Regions from separate parts of the Pseudoalteromonas sp. PS5 genome, predicted to be linked through region 4. Evidence: predicted binding sites of a transcription regulator. Region 4 holds the regulator's gene; each other region holds the start of a gene.
What was found. The regulator FliA, encoded in region 4, starts transcription of late flagellar genes. The targets are predictions, from matches to a motif close to CTAAAGNTNNNNNNNNNNNNGCCGATA.
Positions count from the first base shown of each region.

Region 1 (5,634 bases), on a different contig from region 4:
ACTATTTTATCCTGAAGGGTTTATCATGGCACTTGGTTACGCAGCCATTGCGCTTGTGGTGCTAGCCGTCTTCCTACCGGTTGCAATGGTCTGGAAACAAAGAAAGACGCGAGTGGATAATGGTTATCAAGTAAAAGGGGGTAAGTTGGCGCTTGGATTAGCAACTGTTTTTGGTGTCATGATCATTACCTCTCAGCTGATGCAAATGGCAGGGGTCATACCGAGCTTGGGGTAGCGTTAAGCAAAGCTATATTTAGCATTCTCAGTGCTAAATATAGCTAGCGCAGGCTGTGCTATCTTTTATACCGACAAAGGATTACTCATCTTCTTGTTGCCTTGGCTATATGAATGTGAGCACCTTGGCGGTAGAATAACACCGTAGCGACGTGATTAATAAGATTTGTCATCTCAAGATAAACACTTCAAAAACAAACTAGGATAGTACTAACTCAAATTTCTGGAAGGAGCAGTAGTTTTCTCGGTTAATTAGTCTCTGCTAGTTTACTCTCTTCGGCTAATTTTGCTTCCTTTCTATCTTGTCTTAACTTCCAAAACGTAAACACTGGTACAAATGCCAAACATAAAGTAGCTACATTGATAATAGGAATGACGGTTGGATATAAATAAGTGGAATATGAGAGATCCATGAAATGGCGATCGACCAATCTGAAAAATTGTAGCAAAGGTGCTGGGATAATAATGATTTGGGCGATAATACTCTGCCACATATACATCTTATCTTTTATAGCCCAATAGGCTATGATAGCCATAAAGGCAATATCCGAAAAAGCCCAGTAGATGTATCTATAGATTTTACCTGAATCTATCGAGCGGATAAAATCTGCATTGAAGGCGCCCAACACGTAAAAAACAGCAATAAGAGATGCGTACCTTAAAGCCTTGGTATCTTTTACTACTAGACACAAAATTACGGCAACGAAGGAAACCCAGATACTATAATCTAAGAAAAAGAGCCTCACAGGCTCCCATGCTAACCACATAAACTGATTAGCTTACCACACTTGGTTTTTTCTCAACTTCATCATCACCACCTGCGCCATTATCGCCAGGGAGTCTAAAGTTTTGAGGTTTTTTTACTAAAATCATTCTATTTCTCCTTTAAGTAGAACCAGCAGGAACAATAGCGAATTCCCTGTAATTTGGCAACAAACTCTCACTAATTTTCCCTCACTCCAATGGGATCAGACTCTTTTGGTTTTCCCTGTAAAATAGAGATTTCAACGCGCCTGTTGCGGCGTCTATCGAGGTCACTATCATTCGGTACTAGCGGTCTAGTATCAGCATGCCCTACGACTAACATTCTATTTTTATCAAAGCCTCGTACTTTTTCCATTACAGTCGCCACGGCTACAGCCCGAGTTGCTGACAGATCCCAATTGTTAGAGTAAAGCTCATTCGTTACCCTAAAATCGTCAGTGTGACCGGATACCGTGATCTCTCCTGGCACATCCTTTAACAGCTCTGCTATTTCTTCAATTACAGGCTCAAATTTAGGCTGCAAAAATGCACTACCCGCAGGGAAAGAGCCATTCTCTTGAATGCGAATGATGATTTGCTGTCCTAAAGACTCTAGCTCAATAGCACCATCCATGATTTGCTTTTCAAGTTGTTGCGCTATTTTTTTGACTAACTCATTTACCTGCTCTTGCTCTGCTGAAGCAATTGCTTGAGTCGATGCCATTTCTTGCGCTGTACTGGCTGATTCACCACCGCGCTTATTACCTCGCTGCTCTTGCCTTCCCCCCGCAGACGCTTCGTCTCCAGCTTGAAACTCAAGCATTTGTTGTGTCATTTCGACGGTTTGCTGCTGGATTGTTTCAATTGGTGTAGGCTCTGGTTTTCCTGGTGTGAATTCCATTGCAATCACACTCGTACCTTTGGGTATATCTTTGACTTCAATTTTATTTTGTACGCCGAATGCAAACTTCATAGAGCCTGCAATTTGTTTAAATTTGAGTACATCCATCTCGGAAAAGGCGAGCAGCAATACAAAGAAGCACATGAGCAGTGACATCAAGTCAGCAAATGTTCCCATCCAAGCGGGCAAACCTGGCGGGGGACATTTACATTCGTTCTCATCAGACATGATTATTCCTCAGCTTCTGAACCACGTTTTGACTCAGGTAGATAGTTTTTCAAAATGCCCTCGATAACCTTGGGGTTTTGGCCATCTTGAATGCCCAAGATAGCATCAAGTATTAACCGTTGATTACGCTCCTCTTCGTCTTTACGTAATTCGAGCTTTACCTGTATTGGAATAGCCACAACATTGGCTAAGAATGCACCATATAGCGTTGTTAAAAGTGCAACAGCCATCGCTGGCCCTATCGCTTTCGGGTCATCCATATTTGATAGCATGGCTACTAAGCCGATAAGTGTACCTATCATCCCCATTGCAGGGGCAATATCGGCAAGTGATTTGAACAGGCCAGCACCAAGTTCATGGCGAGATGAGGTAAGTGCAATGTCTTTTTGCAAAGTGGCTCTCACGACATCAGCATCATGACCATCAACGAGCATATCCACGCCTTTGCGCATAAATTGATTTGGAATTTCAGCTTCTTCAAGCGCAAGAAAGCCGCCTTTACGCGCTGAATCAGCAAGTTCTACCGCTTTTTCAATCAGTTCTTCAGGTGTTTCAATTTTAAACATGAAGGCCTTTCCGGCCACTTTCCCAATCCCGAAAAATTGTCCAAGTGTAAAGTTAGACAATACAATGAAGATTGAACCACCAAATACGATAACGACGGACGGCGTGTTATAGAACATAGCGATCTGGCCATCACTACTTAATACCATAGACATTACAATCAGACCTATGGCACCCAGGATCCCTATTACCGTTGCTAAATCCACATGTCCTCCGAGGGAAGTTATTTGTGATAAATCACGCAGTTATTGTTGTTTGAGTTATCGGCAAGTTTTTCTACAACTTAACACTATTATATTAAAAAGTGTTTAAAATGCGAGTTTATAGCAGATCTTGCAAAGCTGATACGCTCCGTTGTCAAAAACTCGCTGGTTTTTTTGACCTTAGCCCTCAATCCCCCTAAAATTGCGTCACTTTTACTTTTCGAGTCAACGTGACATATGGCAGTAAAAAAACCTGATAACTTAAGCTTTGAAGAAGCAATGCAAGAGTTAGAACAAATCGTAGCAGAGATGGAAAACGGCAGTTTAGCGCTAGATCAAGCCCTCAAGCAATTTGAGCGTGGGATAAAACTTGCCAAAGCATCAAACCAAAAACTTCAGCAAGCTGAGCAACAAGTCGCAATTTTGATGGGCGAAGGTGAGCAAGCACAATTACAGCCATTTGATAACGAAGCCTAATGTCAGCAAAATTAAAAGAACAACTACAGCATGCTAAAACGCGGGTAGAAACCACGCTTTTACGCAGCTTTGATAGCATGCTAGACACAGAAGAAAATGTCTTAGCGGCAACTCGCTACAGCGTAGAAAATGGTGGCAAGCGCTTGCGGCCTTTTCTAGTCTACTGCAGCGGAGAACTCTTTGGCGCAGCAGCAGCAGATCTCGATAACGCAGCTGCGGCCATCGAGTGTATTCACAGCTATTCTTTGGTACACGACGATTTACCAGCGATGGATGATGATGAGCTAAGGCGCGGTCGACCTACGTGCCATATTCAATTTGATGAAGCTACCGCAATATTAGCGGGCGATGCGCTACAGACTCTGGCTTTTGAGCTGCTAAGTACACCAAACTTTACCATCAGCCCACAGTCCCAGTTACAGATGATAAGTGCTCTAGCAAAAGCTTCAGGATTACAAGGGATGGTAGGCGGTCAAGCGCTAGACATTGCCGCAACTGACCGCACCGTAACACTCACAGAGCTTGAGCGTATACATAAGCTCAAAACAGGTGCGCTTTTAAGTTGCGCAATTGAATTAGGTATGTTGTGCGCACAACCAGAGCGCCTCACTGATGAAACGCGTCAAGCAATGCGAACTTACGGTCAAGCCATTGGACTTGCATTCCAAGTACGCGATGACATCCTAGATGTCGAAGGCGATACGGCTGTACTTGGCAAACCTCAAGGCTCAGATGTAGAACATAATAAATCCACTTATCCAGCATTACTTGGTTTAACGCAGGCCAAAGAAAAAGCCGAACAGTTAATACATGAGGCGCTCAACGCGCTAGAAACGATCGATGGTGATACAGAAGTGCTTGCCGATTTAGCAAAATACATCATAGATCGAGAACATTAAGTGTGCGTATAACCTGTATACGCCAAGCTAAGAAAATGTTCACAAGTACTTTGTAAAAACTGGCTAACATAATATTATGACCAGTTAGTAAAGCATTTTAATAATTATGAAGTGAGCTGCGTAACGAACTTACGCTGAGATTCACTTAGGACTCTGATAAATAACATGAAACTTGATAGTAGCAAGTATCCTTTACTCGCGTTAATTGACGAGCCAAGTCAGCTTCGTCAATTACCCCAGCACAAGTTAACCGCCTTTAGTGATGAGCTTCGCGAATATTTGCTGAACTCAGTCTCTCAAAGTAGCGGTCATTTTGCATCTGGCCTAGGCACTGTAGAGCTTACCGTGGCCTTGCATTATGTATATAACACACCAAATGATAGATTGGTGTGGGATGTAGGTCATCAAGCATATCCTCATAAACTACTGACAGGTAGAAGAGAGAGGATGCACACTATTCGTCAAAAAGACGGGTTACACCCTTTCCCTTATCGGGAAGAAAGTGAATACGATACTTTTAGCGTTGGTCACTCAAGCACCTCTATTTCTGCTGCACTTGGTATGGCGATTGCAGCCGAAAAAGAAGGGATTGGGCGTAAAGCCGTCGCCGTAATAGGTGATGGCGCAATGACCGCAGGAATGGCATTTGAAGCCATGAACCACGCAGGTGATGTCAACCCTGACATGCTCGTTATTCTCAATGACAACGAGATGTCGATCTCCGAGAATGTAGGTGCACTGAATAACCATTTCGCTAAAATTCTATCTGGAAGTTTTTATACCAATATTCGTGAAGGCAGTAAAAAACTTCTGTCTGGCGTCCCCCCGGTTAAAGAGCTAGCAGGTCGTATGGAAGAGCACCTGAAGGGTATGATAATCCCAGGCACCTTCTTTGAAGAGTTAGGTTTTAACTACATTGGTCCAATTGACGGGCATGACGTAGATACCCTAGTAGATACGCTGCGCAATATGCGCAACTTAAAAGGACCTCAGCTACTTCACGTTAAGACCCAAAAAGGAAAAGGCTATAAACCAGCAGAAGCCGACCCTATCGGTTATCATGCAGTGCCTAAGTTTGACCCTAGCGTACACAGCTTACCTAAATCAAAACCAAGCGCACCGACCTTCTCAAAGGTATTTGGTGATTGGCTATGTGATATGGCAGCACAAGACAATAAATTGATGGCAATCACACCTGCAATGCGTGAAGGCTCAGGTATGGTTCGTTTTTCAAAAGAATATCCAGCTCAGTATTTTGACGTTGCAATTGCTGAACAGCATGCAGTTACATTGGCAGCAGGCTTTGCATGTGAAGACTTAAACCCAGTTGTGGCAATTTATTCAAGCTTCCTACAACGGGCGTATGATCAGCTTATTCATGATG
Region 1 covers NZ_RCSQ01000009.1:788-6,421, reverse strand. Annotated here, with positions in the region: gene D9603_RS01315 (aromatic amino acid transport family protein) at 1-235, shown strand, start outside; gene D9603_RS01310 (hypothetical protein) at 483-1,001, opposite strand; gene D9603_RS01305 (flagellar motor protein MotB) at 1,178-2,107, opposite strand; gene pomA (flagellar motor protein PomA) at 2,110-2,877, opposite strand; gene xseB (exodeoxyribonuclease VII small subunit) at 3,112-3,351, shown strand; gene ispA ((2E,6E)-farnesyl diphosphate synthase) at 3,351-4,250, shown strand; gene dxs (1-deoxy-D-xylulose-5-phosphate synthase) at 4,416-5,634, shown strand, end outside.
Region 1: pomA (flagellar motor protein PomA) is a predicted target of FliA. The motif match lies at 2,933-2,959, and genes of this name have one in related genera.

Region 2 (5,634 bases), on a different contig from region 4:
TAAGCCACTTATTCAATATGTGGTTGACGAAGCCGCTGCAGCAGGGATCAAAGAGATCGTCTTGGTTACTCACTCCAGTAAAAACTCGATTGAAAACCATTTCGACACTAGTTTTGAACTTGAAGCGACGCTAGAACAACGGGTAAAGAGACAGTTATTAGAAGAGGTGCAATCTATCTGTCCAAAAGGAATAACGATGATACAGGTTCGTCAAGGTGAAGCCAAAGGGCTTGGACACGCTATCAATTGTGCGGCACCGGTTATTGGCGATGAACCTTTTGTTGTCATGTTGCCTGATGTGTTAATTGATGCAGCTACTGCTGATCTAAGACAGGAAAATCTGGCCCAGATGATTGCACGTTTTGAGCAGCAAGGTTGTAGTCAAGTTATGGTTGAGCCTGTCGCGGAAGAGGTTGTGTCACAATTTGGTATTGTAGATATAGGCGGTGAAATGTTGGCTGCTGGCGAATCTAAATCTATGCACAACATGGTTGAAAAACCCAAACCTGGTACCGCACCTTCAAACCTTGCCATCGTTGGCCGCTATGTTTTAAACAAATCAATTTGGCCGTTGTTGGCAAAAACGCCAGAAGGGGCAGGAGGAGAAATCCAATTGACCGATGCGATAGCAATGATGATGGAAACTGAGCAAGTACAAGCGTATGCGCTTTGTGGTAAAAGCCATGATTGTGGCAGCAAGATTGGTTATTTGAAAGCGATTATAGAGCATGCTGTTCGTCGAGATGAATTTTCCAATGAACTGATGCAATTTATAACAAAGCTTGCAAAATGAGTGTGAAATTAATACTCTTTTATATAGTGAGTTAATTATGGGAGCTTTGCTCCCTTTTTTATTTTATGAGATATTAATGGTTAAAAAACACTCAGTACTCGCTTTTTTTTTTCTTCTGATTTTGGGTTGCAGCTCACAAAGTAGTGAGTTAACCATCGCCAAAAAAACCTCTGAATATTCACAGGAAGAAATTGAGCAAGTCATCAAGGAATGGAATGAATCGAAAGAGCAAATTAAACGCTTATTACAGTCTGAAAACGACTTAAATAAACTCATTACACTATTAGCTGCACAACAGCCGCTCCCATCTTCGGATGCGCTATTGAATGGCAACCCGTCGGTGGTCTCTCATCGGGCTGAGGATAATACTACACAGAGATTTTATGCGGTACTCACACCAAGGCTTACACAAGCAGCAGCGGAGAAAGTTGTATTAAGGGTAAATAGAGCATTACCCACGTTGAATACAATTACAAATGTTAGTATAAGAACAGAGCAAAAGGCATTTGGGGAGCGTTTTATTGTTCAAATGGGGCCTTTGGAATCAAATAGGGCTGCGGGCGTGCTTTGTAAAATCCTGGAAAAATATAATGAAAAATGCGTTTCGGTTGAATATTGAACGTTTTGTTCTTTATTTATCCGTTTGTTAGGTAGGTCGTAAAATATATATAAAAATAACAAAAATAACTAAAGTTTCTTAGTATCGTACCGATAAATATAATGGAAATCCTAATAATAAACCTGAAGGTAAAGGAAAGGTAAATGATAAATAAAATTAAGGTTAGTTTAATCACGCTGTCTTTGCTAAGTGTGACTTCCGTTGCTGTTGCGTCTCAAAACAAAACGTTTAATGCCAGTGTTACGGTTCAGAATGCGTTTACACTGGAAAAAGTAAACGATCTTAAGTTTGGTACGATTCGAGCGATGGCTGAAAGCACCAAACAAGCAACTTTAACGCGTCCAGCAGATTCTACAGAAGCACTAGCTGCAACCTCTCAAGATGGTGCTCAAATTGGTATTTTAACAGATGACTCTTCTCCAGCGCAGTTTACAATTTCAGGTGTAACTCGCTATGCCAACATGAAAATATCACTACCAACCTTAACGGTTGACCATGATGGTGATGCAGGAACACCAGAAGTAGCAGCAATTGAGCTTGTTTCAGCTGAAGGCCCGAGTGACACGGCTAAATTTGAGCTTTTAAGCTTATCCTTATATGCGGTTGAGGGCCAGACACCAAACGCTGCGATTGAAAAAAATGGTGACGACGAATTTGTGATTGCAGCGAATAATGAAGGTAAAGCTACTTTCAACGTTGGTGCATCTATTGGTACTGATAAAGATGGTGGAAGCTATTTAGATGATACATATTCAGCTACGGTAGCCATTACAGTATCTTACTAAGTTATGATATAGGCGATGATGTTTATCGCCTTTTTTGAGTGGTATGAAAGGATTAAAGTTTTTCGCGTTTGCTACAATGCTCTCAGGTATGAGCCATGCAAGCTCAATTGAGGTTCTTCAGAATCTTAATTTTGGCATTATTGTTGCTTATGAAAATTCGCGGGAAAGCATACTCAATATGACCCCTTATGGAGAAGTGTCGAGCACCAATGAGTTGTATATTTTCAAGCGTGGTGAACCTGCGGTTGTGCAACTCAAAGGCTTTCCAGCCAATAAGCAAATTTATATCTCTGACTGTCGTTGTGAAGTAAAAATACAAAACCAGCACAGTAGTAACTTCTTTTTGATAAAGCGTCTGAATTTAGTTGATAAGGCTTTCACCGATGTATATGGGGAAGCGGAAATAAAAATAGGCGCAATACTCGCAACGTCTGGCAATGGCCAACCTTATGTAGATGGAAGCTATACCGGCAAAGTGAGTATAGTAATTGAGTATTAACAAACTATGTATACCACTGAGTTAAAAGTGAAAGTCTTGCGCTAGCTGCGTTGAAAATTTCTGCTTAGCCATGGGGAAGGTTTTATCGCCTACATGAAGAACAGTTAATTAGGCGAATAGGTATGCTACAGAGGTAATGTGCCAATAATATGGGCTTAATGGTGAACACAAGGTAGCGCGTATCTAAAATGGATGCCATTTGGGCATGAGTTATATAACGCATACATTACTTAATAATTTGGTTTTAAATAAAAGAATATGATGAAGTATATCGTTTTTTTGTTCAGTGTTTTTGTGTCTGTATTTAGCACTTTCTCTTACGCTAACTTATTAATTTCTCCAACAAGAGTGGTATTTGACGAGCGTACTCGTACAGCCGAAATCGTCGTACTCAATAACTCCAGTGTATATCAAAGTTATCGTTTATCATGGGAAGAAAAACAAGCCTTACCCAGTGGTGGCTATAAGCTAATCCAAGAGGAAAATGCGATAAATCTGAGTTCAATGGCGAGAGTCAGCCCAAGCCAAATGAGGCTGGCACCAGGACAAAGACAGGTAGTCAAAATTGCACTGCGAAAGCCGAGGGCACTTGGCGCTGGAGAGTATCGCTCACATCTACTGTTTCAAGCGTTACCAAATGGAAATGACGGAAATGGTAATCAAGGAACAATTAAATTAGATATCGCGTTAAATTATTCTTTGCCTATTATGGCCCGACATAAAATCGATACGCCTAACATAACGATTACCACAGTGGATGTAACCGATAAGGTGACCGTTGGATTGTCCAAAACCGGTGTTGCAAGTGCATTTGGTACCATTGAGGCATTTTTTAAGCCTCAAGGAGTTGCTTCTGCAAAGCGAGTGGCCATTACTGCAGATTATACGGTACATACCGAACTAGAACGCGCTCAAGCACAGCTAACACTATTACCTCGCGCTCGAATAAATGCTCCAGGAATATTAGAGATCCGTTTTACTGGTTCAGGGGAGTACAAGCGCCATGTCTTTGCCGAAAAGGCAGTAATACTGAAATAAACGCAGTTATTCATAGTTGTTGTATCACATGATGAAGAGTTAATAGCGATGCACTACAGAAGTAAGCTAGTAATGGCGTTGTGCTGTATTGCTACTGTGACCCCCTTGCAGGCGAAGCAAGACATTGATGTCAATGCGGTAGTGCGGGTGCTTAGTCAACTCGAAAATACCTTGTCTGATATTAAGAAACCAGTACAGGCGGCACAAGCTGAGCTATATATTCCTGTCGGCGAATATTTATTTTTATCTACACACCTAAATGAGCGTCATTATATTGGCGAGCTTATCGCGATAAAAAATGAACACTCTTTTTGGATAGAGCTGGAAAGCTTTGTCCAGATGATAGGCCTTGCTATAGAAATAAATGAGGCGGGGGCATCTGGCTGGCTAAAAGATCCTGACAACCGCTTTGCTATTGATTTGGCTCGCCAAGTTGTGTTTGTAAATGAGCAAGAATACAGCTTGCAGAAAGAAGATATTTATATAGACCAAGATCAGCTTTTCATAGAGTCTAACAGACTTAATGAATGGTTTGGCTTCTCACACACTGTAGATTATGGACGTCAAAGCTTGCAAGTGCAGAGTCAGTTTACCTATCCTGTTGAGGCGCAGATTGCACGCCAGTCAAGGGCGTTATCCAGAGAAAAATCAGACCGAGCGATACTTTACCCGAGGTCTGGATCGGATTACCAAATGTTATCCGCGCCAGTTGCCGATATACAAGCAAGCTTTAGGCATAATCAAAATCAGAATGAATTGACTTATTCCGTACTTGGCTCACATGAGTTTGCGTATATGAAAGCTGATTACTATACCTTTGGCGAATATGATGACCACTTTAAACGTAACCGCCTTACATTTAGCCGTAAAAGTGAAAAGGGAGAGCTCCTAGGTATTGGTGCAACTGAAGTGCGAGTAGGTGATATCACTCCAGTTAATGTCAGTAGTTTGAGTACAGCAGGCTTCTCTGCTGGCATTAAATTATCGAATAGACCGATGAGCGCTTCATCAGCGAAGCGTAGTGTCAATATCACTGGAGAAATTCAACAAGGGTGGGATGTTGAACTATACCAAAATGGCGTGTTGCTTGCGCAAGAGTTAGACATTGAGAGTGGTGTATATGACTTTAGTGACGTTGAACTACAATATGGTGAAAATGAATTTGAAATCGTTAAATATGGCCCACAAGGTCAATTAACTCGTGCCAAGCAGGTCTACCAGTTTGATCCAAACTTGTCCTCCCACTCTGGTGAGTATGAATTCTCTTTAAATAAAGTTGGGCAGCGTCTTTTAGATAACCAAAGTAATAGTGGCGATAACGGATGGCGAGTTGCAGGCACTTATCGCACCAGTATTACTGATGGCCTATCGACCTATATTGGCGCTGAATCTCATATGGGGAGCGACGATGATACCGCTACTTATTCTGTTGGAAGTTACTATAACGGATTTCGAAACTGGCTGTTGAATATCGAGCATGAAGCAACCACTGAAGGTGAAAGTAAAAGTCAAGTTTCAGGCAATACTCGAGTGTTAGGTCAAGCGTTGACTGCAAGTATAAGTCGTAATACGCGATCGAATTTTCAAGGGGATAGCGTTTCCAACAATGTATATCAACTAAACCTCTCAGGCCGGCTACATAACAGCTCGTTTGGGAGTTTGCGTCACAGAACACAATTTAGTGTCAATGACACGGCTGCAGGCCGGTTTACGCAGGTTGTAAATCGATTAAATTATGGGTTGGGTCGTTGGAATATTGGTAATCAGCTTACGTGGCGACAAAGTCTGCAATCAGAAGCTCTATTCGGCGCGACGCAAATTAGTGGCAGTCATGGCGAGACTTGGTATCGACTTGGTGCAGATTATCAGATTAATCCTGAAGCGGATTTCACTGATATAT
Region 2 covers NZ_RCSQ01000162.1:6,932-12,565, reverse strand. Annotated here, with positions in the region: gene galU (UTP--glucose-1-phosphate uridylyltransferase GalU) at 1-793, shown strand, start outside; gene D9603_RS18025 (hypothetical protein) at 831-1,412, shown strand; gene D9603_RS18020 (DUF4402 domain-containing protein) at 1,556-2,197, shown strand; gene D9603_RS18015 (DUF4402 domain-containing protein) at 2,241-2,696, shown strand; gene D9603_RS18010 (fimbria/pilus periplasmic chaperone) at 2,955-3,734, shown strand; gene D9603_RS18005 (SdrD B-like domain-containing protein) at 3,783-5,634, shown strand, end outside.
Region 2: D9603_RS18020 (DUF4402 domain-containing protein) is a predicted target of FliA. The motif match lies at 1,481-1,507, and genes of this name have one in related genera.

Region 3 (5,634 bases), on a different contig from region 4:
TTGGCCGTAGGTATTATTGTCGGCAGTATCGTAGCCCAGCTTTCAAAAAGTGATACACAACAAGAAAAACAATCAAACTTAGCAACCACTACATTATATGTAGGTAACTTACCATATAGAGCCAATGAGCACGTTGTTCGTGAGCTTTTCGAAGAACAAGGTAAAGTATTTTCTGTTCGTCTATTAAAGGACAAGAATACTGGCAAGCGGCGTGGCTTTGGTTTTGTAGAGATGGCTAAAGGGGATGCGGACAAGGCCATCAGCCAACTCAATGAAAGTGAGTTTCAACAGCGTACACTAAAAGTGAGAGAGGCGAAGCAAAAGCCTGAGGGTGAAGTAAATCACTCACCAGCTTGACTTGCTTTAACTGAAGGAGATTAACGCTACTTCTTCTTTGCTATCCAAAACAGGCGCCGTTGCATAGAACTTAACTTCTTTTAGCGGCGCCTTTTCTATATTTATTTCCTGCTTTCCAAGCAAAGAAACAGCTCTGTTAGCTATGGCCTTTCCCGAATCAACCAACTCAATATGATCAGGTAGGCATTCTTTGATGTTATCGGCAATTAACGGAAAGTGCGTACAGCCTAACACTAAACGGTCAACGGAATACGGAATATGTAGCTGCTTGAGTTCCTCACACAGCGCCGCTTGATCAAGCGTGCTGTGCCAATAAAAATGTTCAGCTATTCTAACTAGCTCTGTAGAATGCAAAATCTCGACTTTACATCCACCTGCAAAGTCATGAATGAGTTTTTGTGTGTAAGTATTATTGGATGTCGCAGGTGTTGCTAACAAAGCGATGTGCTTAGTCTGAGAGCTATACGCAGCAGGCTTAATAGCAGGAACTACACCTATAATAGGGATTTGAGTATGTTTTCGCGCCTCTTCTAACGCATAAGTTGAGGCGGTATTACAGGCAATAACAATCATATCAACATTACTTAAGTATTGCTCTTGCCAAACAATGAGTCCCTTAATGCGTAATTTAATTAATTCCTGAGGTTGCAGACCATAAGGAAGAAATGCGTTATCCATAACATAGCTAAAAGTGGAATTTTGAAAACGATAGCGCAAGTGTGACAGAACACTTGTTCCACCAATACCGGAGTCAAAAACTAGAATATGTGACACACTTCATCCCCTAAATATTTAAGGAATGAAGTTTGCCATGAGTCACAATGAAAATAAACTCGATCAGCTTGTTTGTTGTTGCTCTGCTGATGAGCCCTTATTTGATTCATTTAAGCGGTTGAAAAAGCTGCTCGCATAATCCAAGAATTCATTTAACCTGGATTGCCCTTCATTCATCCATGCAAGTATATTTGGCAATTCGTTGTTAGCATTGAGCGCTTTTGCTTGCTCTTGAATGTCTGCTAGTTGCTTATTCAGAGGTACAAACGCCTTCTCTAGTTCTTTCATCGGATTGCCTTGTTGATACTGTGCAATCGCGGCAGATGTTTTCGTTTGCTTTAAGTCCATTGTGAAGTTGGTGATTTGATCAGAGTTTAAACTAAGTGACTTTGCCATATCGAACGCTTCATCATACTCACCGCCAAAGAACGCATCGCTGACATTGCGAATATCTTCCATCATATCGTTGATTGCTTGCTGCTCTTCTTCGTTCAGCTCTCCATTTACTTTAATCGAAAAGTTCACCTCTTGAGATGACTGGGAGCCATATGCAGCACCAAAGTTGTTGCCTTTTTGGGCCACGCTCGCAGCAGACCCTTGTGAATATGCGTCAGAAAATGAAATAACAACCTCATCACCTTCCGCTGTAGTGAACGCATATTCGGCCTGATTCGATAAGCTTGCAAATTGCGCCGCACTGATAGCCATTGCCTTTGGAGACTTTTCTTCAAATAGTTCTTTTTCGAAGTCATCAAGCCCTTTAAATATACCCTCTCGAGACTTTTCAATCCCTTCTTCAATATCAGAATTAAACGCCCCCATCCCTTTTAGCTCTTCACTGGCTTCATCAATACCTTGCAGCACACCTTTGCGTGCCCCATCCAGCATAGATTTTAATTCGTCGTCATTTTTACCGTCTACTTTCGCTTTTTTCACTGCACCTTGAACGAAATCAAGTACGTTTTTCACTATAGCTTCAAAGTCAAACAATGGTTTGTCTTTTTTATCTTGCGTGGGTTTCTCAATGCCAAGCGCTTCTGCGAGTTTGTCATCAAGAATTTTGGCTGCGAGTTTAGATTTATCCCCCGCATAACTATCTGAATTTATTTGGATATGTGGTCCTATCCCTTTGCTCTGTCCAGGCTTGTGCTGCATCGCTGGATTGAGCAATTGATTTAAATGCCCGATTTTCATGGTATGCCCTCCAATATATTAGTTAGATTATCGGCATATTTGTGCAAAGCTAAAGTAAAATGACTAAAAAAACGCCAAAACGATTTTAGTCACTATGCTAGACTGGACAAATTAACGACGCTCCCTAAAATAGCGCCTCTTAATTCAACATAGATGGTTTTAGTATGGCAGTAATAAAGATTGATGATTCAGCATACGAGCAACAATTGGCTGAAAAAGCTGAGCGTATCACAGCACAATTTGCACAGTTTAATGCGCCAGAATTAGAAGTGTATGACTCTGCAACTCGCCATTACCGCCAACGCTGCGAATTTAGAGTCTGGCATGATGGCGACGACTTGTTTCACATCATGTTTGATCAACAAAGTAAAGAAAAGCTTCGTGTTGATAGCTTTGACCCGGGTGCCGAGCTTGTCAATGAAATGATGCAAGTCATGATAGACAAACTTAAAGGCAATGAGGTCTTACGCCGAAAATTATTCCAAATTGATTACCTTACTACCCTAAGTGGTGAAGTACTGATTAGTCTTTTATATCACAAGCAACTTGATGAAGCGTGGCACACTGCTATGCTGGAGTTGCGATCTGAGTTGCAACAGACTTACAAAGTGGACTTTATAGGACGTGCTAGAAAACAAAAGGTCGTATTTGGTCATGATTATGTCACAGAAAAGCTCGCGGTTAATGGTAAAGAATATATTTATCAGCAAGTTGAAAACAGCTTTACGCAGCCAAATGCCCAAGTGAATCAAAAAATGCTAGCGTGGGCGCAGTCTATCAGCGAGCCGCTTAGCAATGATTTACTTGAGCTTTACTGTGGTAACGGTAACTTTTCTATCGCATTAGCTGGTTCATTCGACAAAGTGCTGGCTACGGAAATTTCTAAATCATCGGTAAAGTCTGCACAGTTTAATATCGCAGCAAACAAAGTCGACAACCTTGATATTATCCGCATGTCGAGTGAAGAGTTTACGCAAGCCATGAAAGGGCAGAAGTTTTCACGATTAGAAGGTATCGATTTACAGTCCTATGATTGCCAAACCATTTTGGTCGATCCGCCGCGAGCGGGTATGGATGAGCTAACCTGTCGCTTAGTCAGCAACTACGACAACATTATTTATATCTCATGTAATCCAGATACGTTAGAACGTGATTTAGCCTTATTATGTGAAACACATAAAATCGCACGTATGGCAATTTTCGATCAATTCCCTTACACCCATCATATTGAATCTGGCGTTTACTTAGTAAGAAAGTGATTTATAACGTTTAACGACTGGCTGCCATTGCTGTGATAAGCGCTGGCAGCTGAGTTTCGCTAAATACTTGAATACCGGATTGCTGTAATAAAGACGCCGTCAGACCCTGCCCCACTACTTTTTTACCGGTATGACTACCATCGTAAATCAGATTGCTGCCGCATGACGGACTGGACTCTTTTAATAACGCAAACTTTATATCGTGTTGAAGGCATGCCGCAAGCGCTTTTCTAGCACCAAGCTCAAACGATGCAGTAAAATCATCACCATCTTCACTCAGCACTCTACCCTTTATTAACTCTGCAGGTGGGCGAGGTGTTGGTAACCCACCTGATACTTCGGGGCACAAAGGTAACACCCAGTTTTTTTGCCGCCAATATTGCAAAGTATTATCTTGTAAACTTTGCGATGATGCGTCGTAGCGCACCGGATAACCCAATAGACAACTTGAAACTAAAATTTTAAACATAAAAAAGCCCCGCAATTATGGCGAGGCTAGTCTAATACAAATTATCGACTATTTCTTGGCTAAATAGTTCACCAGCGCTGCAATTTGTTCAGGCTTGGTAGTACCAGATTCACGTAACAACAATTTATACTTGCCATTGACAATAAACGTTGGCACACCAGTTAGCGCACCTTTACCTGAAAGGGTTTTCTGCATTCGCTGCATTTTCGATGTTTTAGTACGAACAGCGAAACTGGCATACAGCTTATCAAATTTCTCTCCATCAACTCCTTGAGCCACAAAAATATCTTTTACGTCTGCAAGTTCGTTAATTTTGGCACGTTTACCATGAATATGGTTGAACATCGCTGCAACGATTTTGTCTTTTTGCGGTAATACTTCCGCTGTCGCTAGTGCTTGTGCCAAAACCTGTTGGATTTCTGGCTCTCTAGGGCCAACAAAGTCAATATGGCTCTTTTTAAACTTCACCCCTTCGTCTAGCTTTGGCTTAACGTCAACAATCAAATTTTCCATTACATTACAAGCTGGGCAATAGAATGAGAAGTACTCCGTAAGCTCTGGCTTTTTAGTACCACGCTCAGCAATGACCTCGTAGTGAACACCTTCTTCATATGGTGCTGCTTGCGCCATGAGTGGTAGCATCAATGCAACAGCTAAGCCTTTTAATACCTTAAACATACTCGCTTTCTCCAGTCCTTATTTCTTTAATAAATATGCAATCAATTTATCGAGTTGTTCTTGGCTTTCAATACCTTTCATCTCGATTTTGTACTTGTCATTAACAATAAAAGTTGGGACGCCTGTCAACGCTCCAGCTTTTGAAAACTTCTCTTGTGCTGTCAGCATGTTATTTTCAGCACTTATTACAGGCATACTTGTCACTGCTTGATCAAACTGTGTGGCAGAGATCCCATTTAATTCCATGAGTGTTTTAAGGTCTTTAATATCGAGTAGTCTGTTTTGTTCAACATGGATCGTGTGAAAAATTTTCTCAGCGATAAGATCTGATTTACCAGCTTGCTTAGCAATAATATACGCATAACTTAAGTTCGTTTGCGTGTCTTTAGGAATACCACCTAAAAAGTTCACATGGCTTTTCTCAAAGTACGCACCATCAGGTAAATTCTTCTCTATCGCCTTTGCAATCGGTTCAAAGCGAAAACAGTGAGGGCAGTAAAAGGAAAAGAACTCTGTCACTTTTTGATCTTTACTTTGTGCTGTTGTCAATGTCGAATAGTGTTTGCCATCAACAAAGTCTGACGCCATTGCGACAACGGGCAAAAATAGCGCAATCAGTGCAACTTTTAATTTTTTTAGCATGTTACTCTCTCTAATTTCAAGGAAATAGGCTCAAACTTGGTTCATCAAGGGCTGCCAGTTGCTCTTTTAGTGCAAGGATCTGTTGCTCCCAGTATTTGTCTGTCGCGAACCAAGAAAAGTTCCTTTCGAATGCAGGATCTTGCCAACGCTGTGCCAACCATGCCATATAGTTGATCATTCGCATAGCGCGTAAAGGCTCAATCAGTGCTAACTCGTTAGCATCGAAAGGCATAAATTCTTCATATCCCATTAGTAGGGTAT
Region 3 covers NZ_RCSQ01000154.1:4,017-9,650, reverse strand. Annotated here, with positions in the region: gene D9603_RS17310 (RNA-binding protein) at 1-357, shown strand, start outside; gene murI (glutamate racemase) at 364-1,131, opposite strand; gene D9603_RS17300 (DUF5610 domain-containing protein) at 1,195-2,325, opposite strand; gene trmA (tRNA (uridine(54)-C5)-methyltransferase TrmA) at 2,490-3,584, shown strand; gene D9603_RS17290 (DUF523 domain-containing protein) at 3,595-4,053, opposite strand; gene D9603_RS17285 (thiol:disulfide interchange protein DsbA/DsbL) at 4,102-4,731, opposite strand; gene D9603_RS17280 (thiol:disulfide interchange protein DsbA/DsbL) at 4,750-5,373, opposite strand; gene D9603_RS17275 (serine/threonine protein kinase) at 5,390-5,634, opposite strand, start outside.
Region 3: D9603_RS17300 (DUF5610 domain-containing protein) is a predicted target of FliA. The motif match lies at 2,354-2,380, and genes of this name have one in related genera.

Region 4 (5,634 bases):
TTCAACTAAGTTTTTATCTAAATCAGTTTCTTCACCTTGTAAAACAAGATTGATTTCCTTTTTTAAGCTTCGAGCAAGGTCTCTTACAACCCGAGGAAAGCGACCGAACACTTTCTTGATGGGTTGCATTCGAGTTTTCATCACAGCGCCTTGCAAGTCAGCTGTCACCACATCAAGATTTGATATGGCTTTACCCATACTCTCACTATTTGTGTTATTCGCCAGACTGACCAAACGGTTGCGTACCAATACCAACTCACCGACCATATTCATGATTTCATCAAGACGTTTTGTGTCGACACGTACTGTTGTTTCTGCTTGTGCAGCTGGCTTTTTAGCTGCAGGAGCTGCGGCCTTTGCAGGCTCTGCTTCTTTTTGAGGCGCAGGTTTTGCTTCGGCTTTAGGAGCTGGTTTAGCCGCTGGCTTAGCCGTCGGTTTTGAAGCTGCTTTCGCTTCAGGCTGTTTGGGTGATGGCGTTGGAGCTTGCGTTACCGCTTCTTCAGTTGCTTTTGGCGCACTGCCTTTTCCATGTAACTCGTCTAATAAGGCTTCAAACTCATCATCTGTGATTTCCTCATCGTCTCCACCGTTGGCATTTGCTTGCTCACTGACTTGCGCTGGTGCTTGAGCTTCTTTAGGAACAGGGTCTTCACTGTTTGGTGCCCCGCCAAATTTGCCGACACCGTGTAACTCATCTAATAGATTGTCAAATTCGTCATCAGTAATGTCGCCATCATCACTGCTTGGTGGTGCACTTTCCGGGCTTTCTGTACTGGTCGGAGCGGGACCATTTCCTGAACCATGTAACTCATCAAGTAAATTTTCGAATTCTTCTTCAGTTATCTCATCAATACTAGAACTGGCGTCGCCGTCAGTATCGGCGTCAAATAAAACATCATCTGCACTAACTTCAGGTACTGGTTCAGTTTCTGCAACAGGTGCTGAAGCGACTTCTTCAACTACCTCGCCCTCAGATGCTGGTTGACTGAGTTTGTGAAGTGTTTCAAGCAACGCAGGATCAGCAGCTTCAGGCTCTTCACGATTTTGGATACAAGCAAACATCTCATTGATTGTATCCAAAGACTGTAAGATAACATCCATCAATTCGGAAGTTACTTTTCGTTGTCCCTGTCGTAACACATCGAATACGTTTTCCGCACCATGACAAGCGTCTACCAGCTCCGTCATGCCCAAGAATCCAGCTCCACCTTTAACAGTATGGAAGCCACGGAAAATCGCATTAAGAAGTTCTTTATCTTCAGGGTTGTTTTCTAGCTCAACAAGCTGCTCAGATAAAAGCTCTAATATTTCGCCTGCTTCAACAAGAAAGTCCTGCAAGATATCTTCATCGACTTCAAAGCTCATACACACTCTCCAACTAGAAGCCTAAACTAGATAGCAAGTCATCGACTTCGTCTTGACCAGAAACCACGTCGTCTCGTGATTCAGCGTCAATAATTGGACCTTCAGGCCCAGACAATTCATCACTGATAGTCTCTGTTGTTTTTATTTCATTTTCATTCGATTTAGTACCGGCCTGTGTTTCGTCTGCTGAACCAAACACAGTAAGGAGATGAATGAGACTATCTTCTACTTCTCGAACTAATTCAATGACACGGCGGATGACCTGACCAGTTAAGTCTTGATAATCTTGTGCCATGAGCACGTTTGTCATCAAACCTTGTAACTCGTCCGTACGTGTTTTCGAAGTCTGCATAAAGCTATCTAGGTCGTGGCACAGAGATTTGAATTCTCCGAGCTGAATATCTCTACTCATTAAACGATCCCAAGTTGGCTTTATTTGTGCTAGTTCGTCGGCAAGGTTTTGTGCCAACGGTAAGCTCTCTTCGACAGCGTCCATCGTTTTGTTTGCAGCGCTCTCCGTCATTTCCATGACGTAGTTGAGGCGCTGTTTAGCGTCAGGAATGGCCTCCGTTGTGAGGTCTGCAAGGCGAGTATCCAGTTCAAAGTTTTTCAATGACTCATGTAACTGACGAGTAAGCTTGCCAACCTCTGCAAATAACTCGGATTGCTCTTTGTTAGCAGCCTCTAAAATCAGCTGATCCGCTTTTTCTTGTTCACCTTGCTCTAATAGCTCTACAAGTTGTTTAGCTTGCTCGAGTGTAATTTGAGGCGCAGCGTTTACAGACATAGGCCATTTCCCCTTGCTGTTAGCCTAAGCGCTCAAATACTTTTTCAAGCTTGGTTTTAAGTGTACCTGCCGTAAATGGTTTCACGATATAACCATTAACCCCAGCCTGTGCTGCAGCAACGATCTGCTCTTTTTTTGCTTCCGCGGTTACCATAAGCACAGGAATATGTTTCAACTTTGCATCAGCTCGTATTGCTCGCAATAAATCGATCCCTTGCATTCCTGGCATATTCCAATCAGTTACTACAAAGTCAAACTCCTGATTTTGTAGCATCGGAAGTGCTGTACTACCATCATCAGCTTCTTGAACATTTGTAAAGCCTAAATCTCTTAATAGGTTTTTGATTATTCTTCTCATAGTAGAGAAATCATCAACCACGAGAATCTTCATGTTCTTATCCAAAACTTCCTCCAGTGAGGTTCGAACCCAACTATTTTATGTACTCTAATTTATCCAGTCATTGATTTTAGCTTTTAGCTTTATCATTGCCTGACCGTGAATTTGACTTACTCGAGATTCACTGACATCTAAAATGGCGCCAATCTCTTTTAAATTCATTTCATCGTTATAATAAAGCGACAAAACCATGGCATCTCTTTCTGGTAATGATTTTATCGCATTTACTAAAGACTCGTTAAAACGTTCATTTTTAACGTTATTAAACGGTTTGTCTAGCGCAAAATCGCTATTTGCAGGGGTAATCACATCTTCGTCTACCCCAAGATCCTCAATGCCTATTACTTTGCTTGCATTTACATCATGTAAAATATGATGGTACTCATCTAGAGATATATCAAGTTTTTCAGCGATTTCAGTGTCTTTTGGTTCTCGACCAAGGAGAGATTCGAGCTCAGATATAGTCTCTGCAACCATTCGGCTATTTTTGTGGACAGATCGGGGAGCCCAATCTCCACGACGAATTTCATCAAGCATCGCACCTCGAATACGTATGCCCGCGAAAGTTTCAAAACTGGCACCTTTACTGGCGTCAAAGTTTTTTGTTGCCTCAATTAACCCTATCATTCCTGATTGGATCAAATCATCAAGTTGCACGCTTGCCGGAAGTCGAGCGATTAGGTGACACGCCACTTTTTTGACAAGTGGAGCATGCCTTTCAACCACCTTATGAATATGGTCAGAAGTTTGATATCCCGCAGCTCTGTTGACCGGAGAAGCCATAATCACCCGTTTACAAGTTGTTCAATAAAAAATTCTAAATGACCAGAAGGCTGATGAGGAATTGGCCACTTAGCCGCTCTCGTAGCTAAGCCTTTAATAGCAACAGCTGCAGGAGAGCTTGGAAATAAATCAACGATAGCCCTTTGTCGACGTGATGACTTACGCATATTTTCATCAAACGGTACTGTCGCGACAAGCTCTAGAGCAACGTCAAGAAAACGATCGGTCACTTTTGATAGTTTAGCAAAAAGTTCCTGACCTTCACGCATGCTACGAACCATATTGGCCACTATTTTAAAGCGGTAAACTCCATGTTCTCGACTTAATACTTTAATTAATGCGTAGGCATCTGTAATGGATGTCGGTTCATCACACACTACCACGAGTACGTCTTGAGCGGCACGAGAAAAACTCAACACCATATCCGAAATTCCGGCTGCAGTGTCAACAATTAACACATCAAATTGTGTATTTAGTTCACTAAAAGCTCTTATTAACCCAGCATGCTCTGCTGGAGTGAGCTCAACCATATTCTGAGAACCTGACGTAGCTGGTACAATTTTTATACCTGCAGGCCCTTCAACTAGAATTTCATCTAGTTCACACTCTCCTGATAAGACATGTGATAAATTCTTTTCGACTCTTAGACCTAGCATCACATCACAGTTTGCCAAGCCTAAGTCCGCATCTAAAACAAGAACACGCTGTCCTTGCTGACCCATAGCAATAGCGGTATTGAGCGAAACATTGGTTTTCCCCACTCCCCCTTTGCCGCCGGTCACGGCTATGACTTTTACACCCTGGTTGCTACTTTGACTCATTCTACGCAGGCCACTTGCTTGATCTAAAACTGTGTTAATCATACATTCCTACTGACTCTGACGCTACAGGTACACGTCGAGAGTGCTGTGCTTTTATTCTTTTTAAATACAGTTGCTCAGCCTTTTTTACTAGCTTTTGAGCATTTGCTACACGAATGTCCTCTGGCACTCGCTGACCGTTGGTAAGATACCCTATTGGCAAGCGATTTTGAATCGCTATGCTAATAATCTCACCTAAACTTAGACTTTCATCAAGTTTTGTGAAAATACAGCCACTTAAATTTACTTTTTGGAAGTGTCTTACCGTTTCTTGCAACACGTTCATTTGTGATGTCGCACTTAACACTAAATAACTTCTAATATCAACTCTTGCGCTACGCATAAGTGTATTTAACTGTTCAGTTAAGCGCAAATCTCTTTGACTCATTCCTGCCGTGTCTATTAATACTAGACGCTTATTACGTAAATGATAAAGCACTTCTGCAAGTTCATTTGCATCTTTTACTTGCTTAACTGGACAGCCGATGATTCTACCATAGGTTGCTAGTTGCTCGTAAGCGCCAATTCTGTAGGTATCCGTTGTAATAAGTGCAACTTTATCTGCACCGTATTTTTGGGCGCCCAATGCTGCAAGTTTTGCCACTGTCGTTGTCTTACCTACACCAGTCGGGCCGACCATTGCAAAAACGCCACCTTGACGCAAAATATCATTGTTGGTGGTGTGCATCTGATTTATGACCATATTTAAGAGTGCGCTCCACGCCTCTTTTCTTGATACATCATCTGGAATGAAGCATGCCATTTGTTCAGCAACTTCTTTATCAATCCCCATCCCCTCCAGACGGTCTACAAGGCAAGCTCGTGTCGGATCGCGACGCGCCATTTCTTGTTTCATTAGCCCAGATACCTGATGCTCTAGCAGCTGGCGAATTGAGTTCATCTCTTCGCGCATTGCACTCATTTCATCTTTTTTGCTATGAACCTCTGTTAAATCATCACCAAAGCCATTATCGAGGTCATCAGATTCTCCCCACGGCTTCGATTGCTCTGTGGCTTCATCTTCAAAGTCAAAAGATTGACGATGAGTTTGTGGCGCTGACCTGTAAGTAGGCTTCGCCTCTGGTTGCATCTTGCGTTGGTTGCCTAGCATCTGTTCTGTATCAATGCCTGACTGCGAGAACATAGAGGCAAGCTCTGGTGAGCGAGGACGTGGAGCTTGACGCTCCAAAAGCGCCTCTAAGCTGTCAGCTACCTGAGCCTGCTTAGCTGGTTGTGCTTGACGAGGCTCTGGTCGCACAAAACGCGTTTGTGTTTCTTTTGGTGCACTAGCTCGGCCAGTTGTAGGTTGTTGCACCGGTGCAGCTGTGCGGTCATTATCAATTGCAGCAACAATTTCAACACCATCAGCTAGCTTTTTGTTAGACATAATGACAGCATCTGCGCCAAGCTCTTCTTTAACTTCATTTAAAGCCGTACGCATA
Region 4 covers NZ_RCSQ01000016.1:19,307-24,940, reverse strand. Annotated here, with positions in the region: gene D9603_RS02195 (chemotaxis protein CheA) at 1-1,365, opposite strand, end outside; gene D9603_RS02190 (protein phosphatase CheZ) at 1,379-2,152, opposite strand; gene cheY (chemotaxis response regulator CheY) at 2,172-2,555, opposite strand; gene D9603_RS02180 (RNA polymerase sigma factor FliA) at 2,598-3,332, opposite strand; gene D9603_RS02175 (MinD/ParA family protein) at 3,335-4,195, opposite strand; gene flhF (flagellar biosynthesis protein FlhF) at 4,188-5,634, opposite strand, start outside.